Regions from separate parts of the Spirillospora sp. NPDC052242 genome, predicted to be linked through region 2. Evidence: riboswitches for the same ligand, from Rfam matches in the RefSeq annotation. Region 2 holds a riboswitch; the other holds the start of a gene.
The links. Region 2 has a riboswitch for thiamine pyrophosphate ahead of thiO (glycine oxidase ThiO). Riboswitches for the same ligand answer to the same signal wherever they lie in the genome.
Positions count from the first base shown of each region.

Region 1: another riboswitch for thiamine pyrophosphate. It lies ahead of thiC (phosphomethylpyrimidine synthase ThiC); the one in region 2 lies ahead of thiO (glycine oxidase ThiO).

Region 1 covers NZ_JBFAUZ010000060.1:10,604-16,184, forward strand. The annotation lists gene AB0L25_RS35390 (metallophosphoesterase family protein) at 1-90, shown strand, start outside; gene AB0L25_RS35395 (TetR/AcrR family transcriptional regulator) at 91-726, opposite strand; gene thiC (phosphomethylpyrimidine synthase ThiC) at 963-2,711, opposite strand; TPP riboswitch at 2,703-2,817, opposite strand; gene gdhA (NADP-specific glutamate dehydrogenase) at 2,991-4,367, opposite strand; gene AB0L25_RS35410 (sensor histidine kinase) at 4,641-5,581, shown strand, end outside.
Region 2 covers NZ_JBFAUZ010000007.1:156,324-161,904, reverse strand. The annotation lists gene AB0L25_RS08185 (thiazole synthase) at 1-384, opposite strand, end outside; gene thiS (sulfur carrier protein ThiS) at 387-587, opposite strand; gene thiO (glycine oxidase ThiO) at 584-1,711, opposite strand; TPP riboswitch at 1,701-1,813, opposite strand; gene AB0L25_RS08170 (NAD(P)/FAD-dependent oxidoreductase) at 1,904-3,139, shown strand; gene AB0L25_RS08165 (Rv2175c family DNA-binding protein) at 3,220-3,594, shown strand; gene thiE (thiamine phosphate synthase) at 3,667-4,338, shown strand; gene AB0L25_RS08155 (hypothetical protein) at 4,452-4,604, shown strand; gene AB0L25_RS08150 (serine/threonine-protein kinase) at 4,618-5,580, opposite strand.

The sequences.
Region 1 (5,581 bases), on a different contig from region 2:
GTCGGTTACCCGCGCGAGTGGCGGCGGCACCGGGGCGCGCCGCCCGGCCCGCGCCGCGTCCTGCCCCCGCCCGCGGAGGGCGCCGGCTAGCTAGCCGCGGTCCGCGCCCGCCGCGCCGTCCGGGCCGTCCTTGCCGTCCAGGCCGTCCGCGCGGGGCGCGACGCCCCAGGCGGCGAGCGCCAGCAGCCGGTCGGCCGCCGCGGGCTCCTGCTCGGTGACCGTCGCGATGGCGCCCGCCAGCCGCAGCACGTCGGCGAAGTCGGCCCCGGGGGCGACGTCGCCCGCCTGCTGCGCGCGGACGAACAGCCGCTGGCCCGCGGCGCGCATCGCCCGCGAGGAGTCGAGCAGCGCCGTCCGCTCGTCCCGCAGCGACACCACGGCCGACGCGGCCAGCCCGCGGAACGTCGTGACCCGCGCGATGAACGCGCGCAGCCAGGCGAGCAGGGCGTCGCCGGGGGCGGGCGAGTCCGCCAGCTCGCGGGCGCGCGCGGCGAGGTCGTCGTAGGCGCCCGCGAGGAGCGCCTCGAGCAGGTCCTGGCGGGTGGGGAAGTGCCGGTACAGGGTCCCGATGCCGACCTCCGCGCGCCGCGCGACGGCCTCCAGCGAGGCGCCCGCGCCCTCCCGCTGGAACACCTCGCGCGCCGCGGCGAGCAGCCGCGCGCGGTTGCGGCGCACGTCGGACCGCTCCGCGCGGGGGCGGGGCCGGGACGCGCCGTCGCTGGTCACCTTGGGTCCGCTGTCCTTTCGGCATGGGTTCGGTGTGCGGCCGTTCCCACAGTTTGGAACGGTCCTTCGATACTATCCGCGCCCCGCCGGGACCATGCGTCCGCCCAGCTCAACGTGCACGTCGACGGCCCCGGCCGGCGGCCCGCCCCGGCCCCGGAAACCGCCCCGCGGACGGCCGCGGGCCGGGCCCGGCGGGAGCGTGGACGCCCCGCGCCGGACCCGGCCCGCGGACCAGGTCAGGAGCCGTTCGGCGCCTGCCCGCCGCTCGTGACCGGGAGGTACACGCGTCCCCCGGCCGCCTTGAACTCGCCCGCCTTCTCCCGCATCCCGGCGGCGATCGCCTCGTCGCCGTCCAGGCCGCGCTCGTCGGCGTACCGGCGGACGTCCCGGGTGATCTTCATCGAGCAGAAGTGCGGGCCGCACATCGAGCAGAAGTGCGCGGTCTTCGCCGGGGCCGCCGGCAGCGTCGCGTCGTGGAAGGCCCGCGCGGTGTCGGGGTCCAGCGACAGGTTGAACTGGTCCTCCCAGCGGAAGTCGAACCGGGCGTCCGACAGCGCGTCGTCCCACGCCTGCGCGCCCGGGTGGCCCTTGGCGACGTCCGCGGCGTGCGCGGCGATCTTGTAGGCGATGACGCCCGCCTTGACGTCGTCGCGGTCGGGCAGCCCGAGATGCTCCTTCGGCGTGACGTAGCAGAGCATCGCGGTGCCGTGCCAGCCGATCATCGCGGCGCCGATCGCCGAGGTGATGTGGTCGTAGCCGGGCGCGATGTCGGTGGTCAGCGGCCCGAGCGTGTAGAACGGGGCGCCGTCGCACCACTCCTGCTGCAGGTCGACGTTCTCCTTGATCTTGTGCATCGGGACGTGCCCCGGGCCCTCGTTCATGACCTGGTTGTCGTACTCGGCCGCGATGCGCGTCAGCTCGCCCTGGGTGCGCAGCTCCGCGAACTGCGCCTCGTCGTTGGCGTCGGCGATCGAGCCGGGCCGCAGCCCGTCCCCGAGCGACCACGTGACGTCGTAGGCCGCGAAGATCTCGCACAGCTCCCGGAAGTGCGTGTACAGGAAGTTCTCCTCGTGGTGCGCCAGGCACCACGCCGCCATGATCGACCCGCCGCGCGACACGATGCCGGTCTTGCGGCGCGCCGTCAGCGGGACGTACCGCAGCAGCACGCCCGCGTGGACGGTCATGTAGTCGACGCCCTGCTCGGCCTGCTCGATCACGGTGTCGCGGAAGACCTCCCAGGTCAGCTCGGCCGGGTCGCCGCCGACCTTCTCCACCGCCTGGTACAGCGGGACGGTCCCCACCGGGACGGGCGAGTTCCGCAGGATCCACTCGCGGGTGGTGTGGATGTCGCGGCCCGTCGACAGGTCCATGATCGTGTCGGCGCCCCAGCGGGTCGCCCACGTCATCTTCTCCACCTCGTCCTCGATCGAGGACGCCACCGCCGAGTTCCCGATGTTGGCGTTCACCTTCACCAGGAAGTTCCGGCCGATGATCATCGGCTCGATCTCGGGATGGTTGACGTTCGCCGGCAGCACCGCGCGGCCCGCCGCCAGCTCGTCCCGGACGAACTCCGGCGCGACGCCCTCGCGCAGCGCGACGAACTCCATCTCGGGGGTGATCTCCCCGCGCCGCGCGTAGGCGCGCTGGGTGACGGCCCCGCCGGACGCCCGGCGCGGCCGCCGCACGGGGAACGCCGCGCCCTCCCGCAGCGGATCGCCGGACCGGCGCCCGTCGTCCTCGGGGCGCGCGGCGCGCCCGTCGTAGGCGGCGGTGTCGCCGCGCTCGGCGATCCACGCGTCCCGGAGGGCCGGCAGGCCCCGGCGGACGTCGGTCTCGAAGGCGGGGTCGGTGTACGGTCCCGACGTGTCGTACAGGACGACGGCGTCGCCGTTGGTGAGCGGCACCTCCCGCATCGGCACCCGCACGTCGGGCCGGGAGCCCTGCAGGTACGTCTTCCGGGCGGCTGGAACCACGGATTCGTTCACGACTCGATCTCTCCCTACGCCGGCATTACCCGGTCAGGTTCATGCGGTCAGCGGCCGTGCCAGCCGCTATCTCAGCCCGGTTCGCCGGGCCCCCGCGTCGGTCGTGATCGACGGTAACCCCCACCGCCCCGGTTGCCGCAACCGGGGTGAGTGGGGTAGACGCGCGCGTGCCGTCCCCGATCGACGGGGACGGCACGCGCGTCCGGGATCGGTGACGGCCCGGGGCCGCCGGCGTCCTACACCGCCGCCGGCGCTCCTCCCGCCGTCACGCGGGGCGGGTCAGATCAGGCCCTGGGCGAGCATCGCGTCGGCGACCCGCTCGAAGCCGGCGATGTTGGCGCCGACGACGTAGTCGCCGGGCGCGCCGTACCGCTCGGCGGTCTCGAAGCAGGTGTCGTGGATGTCGCGCATGATCCGCGCCAGCTCGTTCTCGACCTGCTCGAACGTCCAGGACTCGCGGCCCGCGTTCTGCCGCATCTCCAGCGCGCTGACCGCCACGCCGCCCGCGTTCGCCGCCTTCCCGGGCCCGAACGCCACGCCGGCGTCCTGCAGGATGTGGACGGCCTCGGGCGTCGTCGGCATGTTCGCGCCCTCCGCCACCGCCTTGACCCCGTTGCGGACGAGGATCCGGGCGGACTCGGCGTCCAGCTCGTTCTGGGTCGCCGACGGCAGCGCGATGTCGGCCGGGACCTCCCAGACCCGCCCCGCCGGGACGAACCGGGCCGAGGCGCCGCGCAGTTCGGCGTAGTCGGAGACGCGGCCCCGGTCGACCTCCTTGACGTGCTTGAGCAGGTCGAGGTCGATGCCCTTCTCGTCGACGACGTAGCCGCCCGAGTCGGACACGGTGATGACGTTCGCGCCGAGCGCCTGCGCCTTCTCGATCGAGTAGATCGCGACGTTGCCGGAGCCGGACACCACGACCTGCTGCCCGTCGAGGTCCTCGCCGCGCCGCTTCAGCATCTCGGCGGTGAACAGCACGCTGCCGTACCCGGTCGCCTCGGTGCGGCCCGCGGAGCCGCCCCAGCCCTGCCCCTTGCCGGTGAGGACGCCGGCCTCCCAGCGGTTGGTGACGCGCCGGTACTGGCCGAACAGGTAGCCGATCTCGCGGCCGCCGACGCCGATGTCGCCCGCCGGGACGTCGGTGTGCTCGCCCACGTGCCGGTACAGCTCGGTCATGAACGACTGGCAGAACCGCATGATCTCGTCGTCGGACCGCCCGTGCGGGTCGAAGTCGCTGCCGCCCTTGCCGCCGCCGATGCCGAGCCCGGTGAGCGCGTTCTTGAAGATCTGCTCGAAGCCGAGGAACTTCACGATGCCCAGGTTCACCGTGGGGTGGAACCGCAGGCCGCCCTTGTACGGGCCGAGCGCGCCGTTGAACTCGACGCGGAACCCGCGGTTGACGTGCACCCGGCCGGCGTCGTCCTGCCACGGCACGCGGAACATGATCTGCCGCTCGGGCTCGATCAGCCGCTCGATCAGCCTGCTCGCGGCCAGCCGGGGCCGCGCGGACAGCGCGGCGGGCAGCGACTCGAGCACCTCGTGGACGGCCTGGTGGAACTCCGGCTCGCCGGGGTCGCGCCGCAGCACGCCGTCGTAGGTCTCCTCGAGCGCGGCCAGGACGTCGGGCGAGCCGGGCAGACGGGGGGACAGGGGCATGTGGTGGTTCCTTTCGGCGAACGATGATCGTGCGGGTGACGCCGGCGACCGAGACGTTCACCTCCCGCGGCCCCATTGCCGGGACGCCACGGCCTCAAGCGGCCTTCTCACTCTAAAACGTGATCGCCGTACGCAGGACGCTGCTACGCTGTCTCGTTTGCCAACATCTGCGCCGTCAGGGACATTCCACGCCGATCCGCCGCTCAAACCCGGCGTCCCGCGTCCGGAGCGGGCCGGATGCGCGCCCCGCCGGCGGTCGGGGAAGATGGTCGCGTGGTGACCCTCTCCCGGCTCGGCGGACTTCCGAAGCGCCTCGCGGGCGGCGGGACCGACGCCGGCGGCGGGATCGCCGCGCGCGACGCGGTCCTCGCGCTGCTGCTGGCGGCGGCGGCCGTCGCCGCGGCCCTGGCGTGGCCGGGCGTGCGGCCCCTCGACGCGCCCGGAGCCGTGCTGCTCGCCGCCGCGCACCTCCCGCTGGCCGTCATCCGGCGCCGTCCGGCGCCCGGGCTCGCGGCCCTGGTCGTCCTGGCGGTGCCGTACCACCTGCTGCAGTACCAGCACCACGCGCTCGTCCCGGCCGAGGTCGTCGCGCTGTTCGCCTACGCCGTGTACGGGCGGCGCGTGCGGGTGGTGCTGGGCGTGGTGGCGTCCCTGCTGACGGTCTGCGTCGTCGGGATGGCGATGCGGGCCGGCGGGAGCGGCGTCCGCGAGCAGATCGCGGTGATCGAGGCCGTCGTCGCGGTGGTGATCGCGGTGCAGGTCTGGCGGTCGCACCGGACCAGGCTCGCGGCGATCACCGAGCGCGCCGAGCGGGCCGAGCGGACCCGCGAGGAGGAGGCCCGGCGCCGCGTCGCCGAGGAGCGGCTGCGCATCGCCCGCGACCTGCACGACCTCCTCGCGCACAGCATCACCGTGATCGGGGTGCAGGCCGGCGCCGCCGCCCACCTCGTGCGCGGGGACCGGCCGCTGGACCGCACCGAGCTGGCCGACGCGCTCGCGTCCATCGCCGCGACGTGCCGGGACGCCCGCGTCGAGCTGCGCGGCACCCTGCAGGTCCTCCGCGGGACGGACGCGCCCGTCTCCGGGCGGCCGCCCGGGCTGGACGGGATCGGCGAGCTGGTGGCGGCCGCCCGCGGCGGCGGGATCAGGGTGACGTTCGTGGACGAGTCGGCCGGGCCCGGCGGGGAGCGCCCGCCGTCCGACGTGGGCGTCGC
Region 2 (5,581 bases):
GGCGGCCTCGACCAGCTCGATCGGGTCGGGCAGCAGCGTGTGCTCGTCCGCGATCACCTCGAGCTTCACCAGGTTCGTGCCGAGCGCCTCGCGGGCGAGCTTGGCGGTCAGCACCGCCTCGCCCGCGGTGAAGCAGCCCGCGGTGTTGGGCAGCACGCGGATGCCGCACTCCGCGAGCACGTCCAGGACCGAGCCGCGCGCCGCCGGGTCCACCCGCCGCATCGCGACCGTGGTGAGCTCCGTCCCGGACGCGGTGAGCGCCTCCCGCAGCACCTGCATGCTGGGCGCGCCGCCCGTCCCCATGATCAGCCGCGAGCCGAACTCCTCGCCCGCGATCACCAGCGCGTCGTCCCGCGCCGCCGTCTCGTTCGTCCCGTCGTTCACCGTCAGCCTCCCTGCACGGCGGTCAGCACTTCCAGGCGGTCGCCGTCGCGCAGCGGCGTCGCCTCCCAGGACGCCCGGCGGACGACCTCGTCGTTCAGCGCGGCCGCCACACCGGACGGCGCCGCGCTCACGGCCGCGACGGCGGCGGCCACGCTGGTGCCCTCGGGCAGCTCGCGCGGCTCGCCGTTGACGATGACCTTCATCGCTTCACCTCGGAGAATCGATCGGGGGAGAACGGGCGGGCGACCTCGGGCACCGGGTCGCCGAGCAGCGCCGCGGCCAGCACGTCCGCCGAGACCGGCGCGAGCAGCACGCCGTGCCGGAAGTGCCCGGTGCCGAGGACCAGCCCCGGCACGTCCGAGGCGCCCATGACCGGGGCGTTGTCGGGGGAGCCGGGCCGCAGCCCGGCCGTGACCTCGACGAACTCCAGCTCGGTGACGCCGGGGATCAGCTCGCGGGCGTCCCGCAGCAGCTCCCACAGCCCGCCGGCGGTCACGCGGGTGTCGAATCCGAGCTCCTCCTGCGTGGCGCCGAGGACGATCTCGCCGCCGTCCGCGCGCGGCACCAGGTACACCGGCGAACCCTTCACCAGCCCCCGGACGCACCGCCGCAGGAACGGCACTCGGGCGCGCAGCCGGATCACCTGGCCCTTGACGGGACGGACGGGCGGGACGGTCCCGGCGGGCAGGCCCTCGAGGTCGCCCGACCAGGGCCCCGCGGACAGCAGCACACGGTCGGCCCGCAGGACGGTCCCGTCGTCCAGGCGGACGCCCGCCGCCGCGTCCCGCTCGACGACCACGCCCGCCGCGCGGCGCCGCACGACCCGCACGCCGGACCTCTCGCACGCCGCCAGCAGCGCCGCGGCGAGCCGGCGCGGGTCCACGGACCCGTCGTGCGGGGCGAGCAGCCCGCCCCGGACGCCCGGCGCCAGCATCGGCTCCCGCTTGCGGCACTCCCGCCCGGTGAGCGCCTCGACGGGGAGGCCGAGGCTCTCCTGGAAGCGGCGCAGGTCGTCCAGGACGGCCAGGTCGTCGGAGTCGAACGCGACCTGGAGCAGGCCGTCGTTCCGGTACCCGGTGGCGGTCCCGGTGAGCTCCTCCAATTCCGCCACGAACGCGTCGTAGCGGTCGCGGGACGCGAGGTTGAGCCGCAGCAGCGGCTCCTCGCCGTAGGCCAGCTCGCTGACGGGGGTGATCATTCCCGCCGCGACGGACGTCGCGCCGCTCGCGGGCGCGGGATCGACGAGGGTCACCGTGCCGCCCCGTCCGGCCGTCCGCCACGCCGCGGCCAGGCCGACGATCCCGGCCCCGATGACGACGATCTCCATGCGCGCTCCCTTCGCCGGCATGATCCGGATCAGGTCAGGCGGTCGGCGGCCCGTTCAGCCGCCCTCTCAGCCCGGTCGCACCGGACTCCCGCGGGTGTTCTGGGTGTTCTTCCCCCACTTTACGGCCGCTGTGACGCACATGACCGTCTGGACAGGTGTCCAGGCAAAAGCGGCCCCATTAGGGTGAGCGCCATGGAGAGGCTTGTTGTCGTGGGTGGCGGGCTGGCCGGCGTGCGCGCCGTGGAGGCCCTGCGCAGGAAGGGGTACGAGGGCGCGCTCACCCTCGTCTCGGCCGAGCGGCACCGGCCGTACGACCGGCCGCCGCTGTCGAAGGCCGTCCTCGCGGGCGACTCCGACGACACCACCGTCGACGCCGACTGGGACGCCCTGCGCTGCGAGCTCCTCCTCGGCGAACGGGCCACCGCGCTGCGCCCCGGCGCGCCCGGACGCGGCGGCGTCGTCGCCACCACGGCCGGCGACCTGCCCTTCGACGGCCTGGTCATCGCCACCGGCGCGGCCCCGATCACGCTGCCCGGCGACGGCCGCCAGCACGTCGTCCGCACCATCGAGGACGCCCGCGAGCTGCGCGGCCTCCTCGTCCCGGGCGCCCGCGTCGCGATCGTCGGCGCGGGCTGGATCGGCGCCGAGGTCGCCACCACCGCCGCGAAGAAGGGCTGCGCGGTCACCGTCGTCGAGGCCGCCGACACGCCCCTCGCGAACGCCCTCGGCCCCGAGGCCGGCGCCCTGACCGCCCGCTGGTACGCCGAGGCCGGCGTCGAGCTGCGCACCGGCGTGAAGGTCGCCGAGGTCGACGAGCGCGGCCTCGTCCTCGCCGCCGACGGCGCCCCCGGCCGCATCGACGCCGACGCGGTCGTCGTCGGCGTCGGCGTCCGCCCCGACCTCGGCTGGCTCGCCGGCTCCGGCCTCCTGCTCGAACGCGGCGTCGTCACCGACGCCGCCTTCCGCACCTCCCACGAGGGCGCCGAACCCGGCGCCCCCGGCGAGCACCGCCCCGACATCGTCGCCGTCGGCGACTGCGCCGCCTGGTGGTCGTCCCGCTACGGGCGCCGGCTCCTCGTCGAGCACTGGGACACCGCCCTCAACGCCCCCGAGATCGCCGCCGCGACACTCCTCGGCGAGGACGCCGCCTACGACGCGGCCCCGTACTTCTGGTCCGAGCAGTTCGGCCGCATGGTCCAGTACGCCGGGAACCACGCGGCGTCCGAGCGGATGATCCGGCGCGGCGACCCGGACGGCCCCAAGTGGGCCCTCGCGTGGCTCACCGGCGACCGCCTCGACGCGATCCTCACCGTCGACCGCCCCCGCGACCTCGTCCAGGCCCGCCGCGCGATCGCGTCCGGCGCGTCCGTCGACCCCGCCCTCCTCGCCGACCCCGACACCCCCGTCCGCCAGGCCGTTCGCGCGTAGCGGAGCGTCCTGGCGAAACAGGTGGTCGTCGAGGGGGTTTGCCGGTTTCGAAGGCGTGGTAGCAAGGGGGCGTGACGCAGATGCACGCAACCGTTGAAAGCGCACTCGACCCCCGGACCGACGCCCTCGCCGGCGAGTGGCTCACCCTCCCGGAGACCGCCGAGCGGCTCGGCATCAAGACCAACCGGATCAAGCAGCTCATCAGCGAGCGCAAGCTGCTGGCGGTCCGCCGCGAGGGGGAGCCGATGGTCCCGGCGGCCTTCGTCCACGAGGGCCAGGTGATCAAGGGGCTGTCCGGCACGCTCACCGTGCTCTCCGACGCCGGCTACAGCGACGTCGAGACCGTCCGCTGGCTGTTCACCGCGGACGACACGCTGCCCGGCACGCCGGTCGAGGCGCTCACCGAGAACCGGGGGACCGAGGTGCGGCGCCGCGCCCAGGCCCTGGCGTTCTGACCGTCCGCCCATCGGGGGTCACGCGCGCGCGTGGCCCCCGCAGCACTGCCCCGGAAGGAAGTCCTCCCCACCGTGTCCAGGCACCTGCCCTCCGACCGCGCCGTGGCCCTGCGCGCCCGGCTCGACCGCGCCCGTCTCTACCTCTGCACGGACGCGCGGGAGGAGCGCGGCGACCTGCCCGGGTTCCTGGACGCCGTCCTCGCGAACGGCGTCGACATCGTGCAGCTCCGGCAGAAGGGCCTGGAGGCGCGGCAGGAGATGGCGTACCTGGAGGTGTTCCGGGCCGCGTGCGAGCGGCACGGCGCGCTGCTGGCCGTCAACGACCGCGCGGACGTCGCCCACGCCGTGCGCGCGGACGTGCTGCACCTCGGGCAGGACGACCTGCCGGTGCCGGCCGCGCGGGAGATCGTCGGGGGCGACGTGCTGATCGGCCGGTCCACGCACGCGGCGGAGCAGGCGGCGGCCGCGGCGGCCGAGCCCGGGGTCGACTACTTCTGCACCGGGCCGACGTGGCCCACGCCGACCAAGCCCGGACGCCCCGCGCCGGGCCTGAAGCTGCTCGAGTACACCGCCGGGGAGCGGTTCTCCCGGCCGTGGTTCGCGATCGGCGGCATCGACCTCGGGAACCTGGAGCAGGTCCTGGCCGCCGGGGCGCGCCGCGTGGTGGTGGTGCGGGCGATCACCGAGGCGGACGACCCGGGCGCCGCGGCGGCCGAGTTCGCGCGGCGGCTCGCCGCCGTGTGACCCGCCCGTGTGATCCGCCCGTGTGACCCGCCCGTGCGGGCCGTCCCGTGCGTCCGTCCGGTGTGACGGCCCGCACGGTTCGCGGCGATGCGGCATGCCGCACAATGGGGATCATGGGACCCGACGACGAGCGGCCGGTCGACCTCGACGACGAGTTCGACGTCCTGCCCGACCAGACGTCCGACGACACCGACACCGGCTGGGGCGAGTGGCGCGGCGGCGACGACGACTCCCGCCTGCTGGAGGAGCGCCCGCCGCACTGGTGAGCCGCCCGGCGCCCTACAGGATGCCGAGGACGAACCCCGCCGTCATGACGACGGCGAGCGCGATCATCATGCGCCAGCGGTAGCGCGGGATGCGGGTCGGGCGCGGCTTGGGCGCCGGGGCGCTGCCCTCGCGCAGCGCCCGGACGAGCCGCCGCGCGGACGGCCGGGCCTGCGGGTTCTTGTCGAGGCAGCGGGCCGCGAGGTCGCGCAGCGGGCCGTCGAGGTCGCCGAGGTCCGGCGGCCGGGACGTCACCCGGCGCATCACCGCGGCGTTCGGCCCGGTGCCGAACGGGGGCCGGCCGGTGGCGGCGAACACCATCGCCGCGCCCCACGCGAAGACGTCCGCGGCCGGGCCGACGGGCTCGTCCTCGATCTGCTCGGGGGCCATGTAGGCGGGGGTGCCGAGCGGGCCGGTGGTCAGCGGCGTCGCGTCCGCCATGCGCGCGATGCCGAAGTCGATCACCTTGGCGCCGTCCGGGCCGAGGAGGACGTTGCCGGGCTTGAAGTCGCGGTGGACGATCCCCTCGCGGTGGATCGCGGCGAGCGCGGCGGCGGTGCCGAGGGCGACCCGGTGCAGCCGACGTTCCGGCAGCGGGCCCTCCTCGGCCACGATCTCCTGCAGGGACGGGCCGTCCACGTACTCGCTGACGATGTAGGGCCGGTCGCCGGTCACGTCGGCGTCCAGCACCTGCGCCGTGTGCCGCCCGGTGACCCGCCGCGCCGCGTCGGCCTCCTTGACGAACCGGTCGCGGGCGCGCCGCCCGGCCGCCATGCCGCCCTTCAGCAGCTTGACCGCGCAGAGTCCGCCGTCGTGGTCCTCGGCGAGGTAGACGACGCCCTGGCCGCCCTCGCCGAGCCTGCCCAGCAGGGGGCGGCCGCCGATGTCGTCCGGGTCGCCGGGGCCGAGCGCGGACGCGGGGCGGCGCCGCAGGTCGCGGGGGTCCGGGGCGGGCCGCCGGGTGGTGGCAGGGGACACG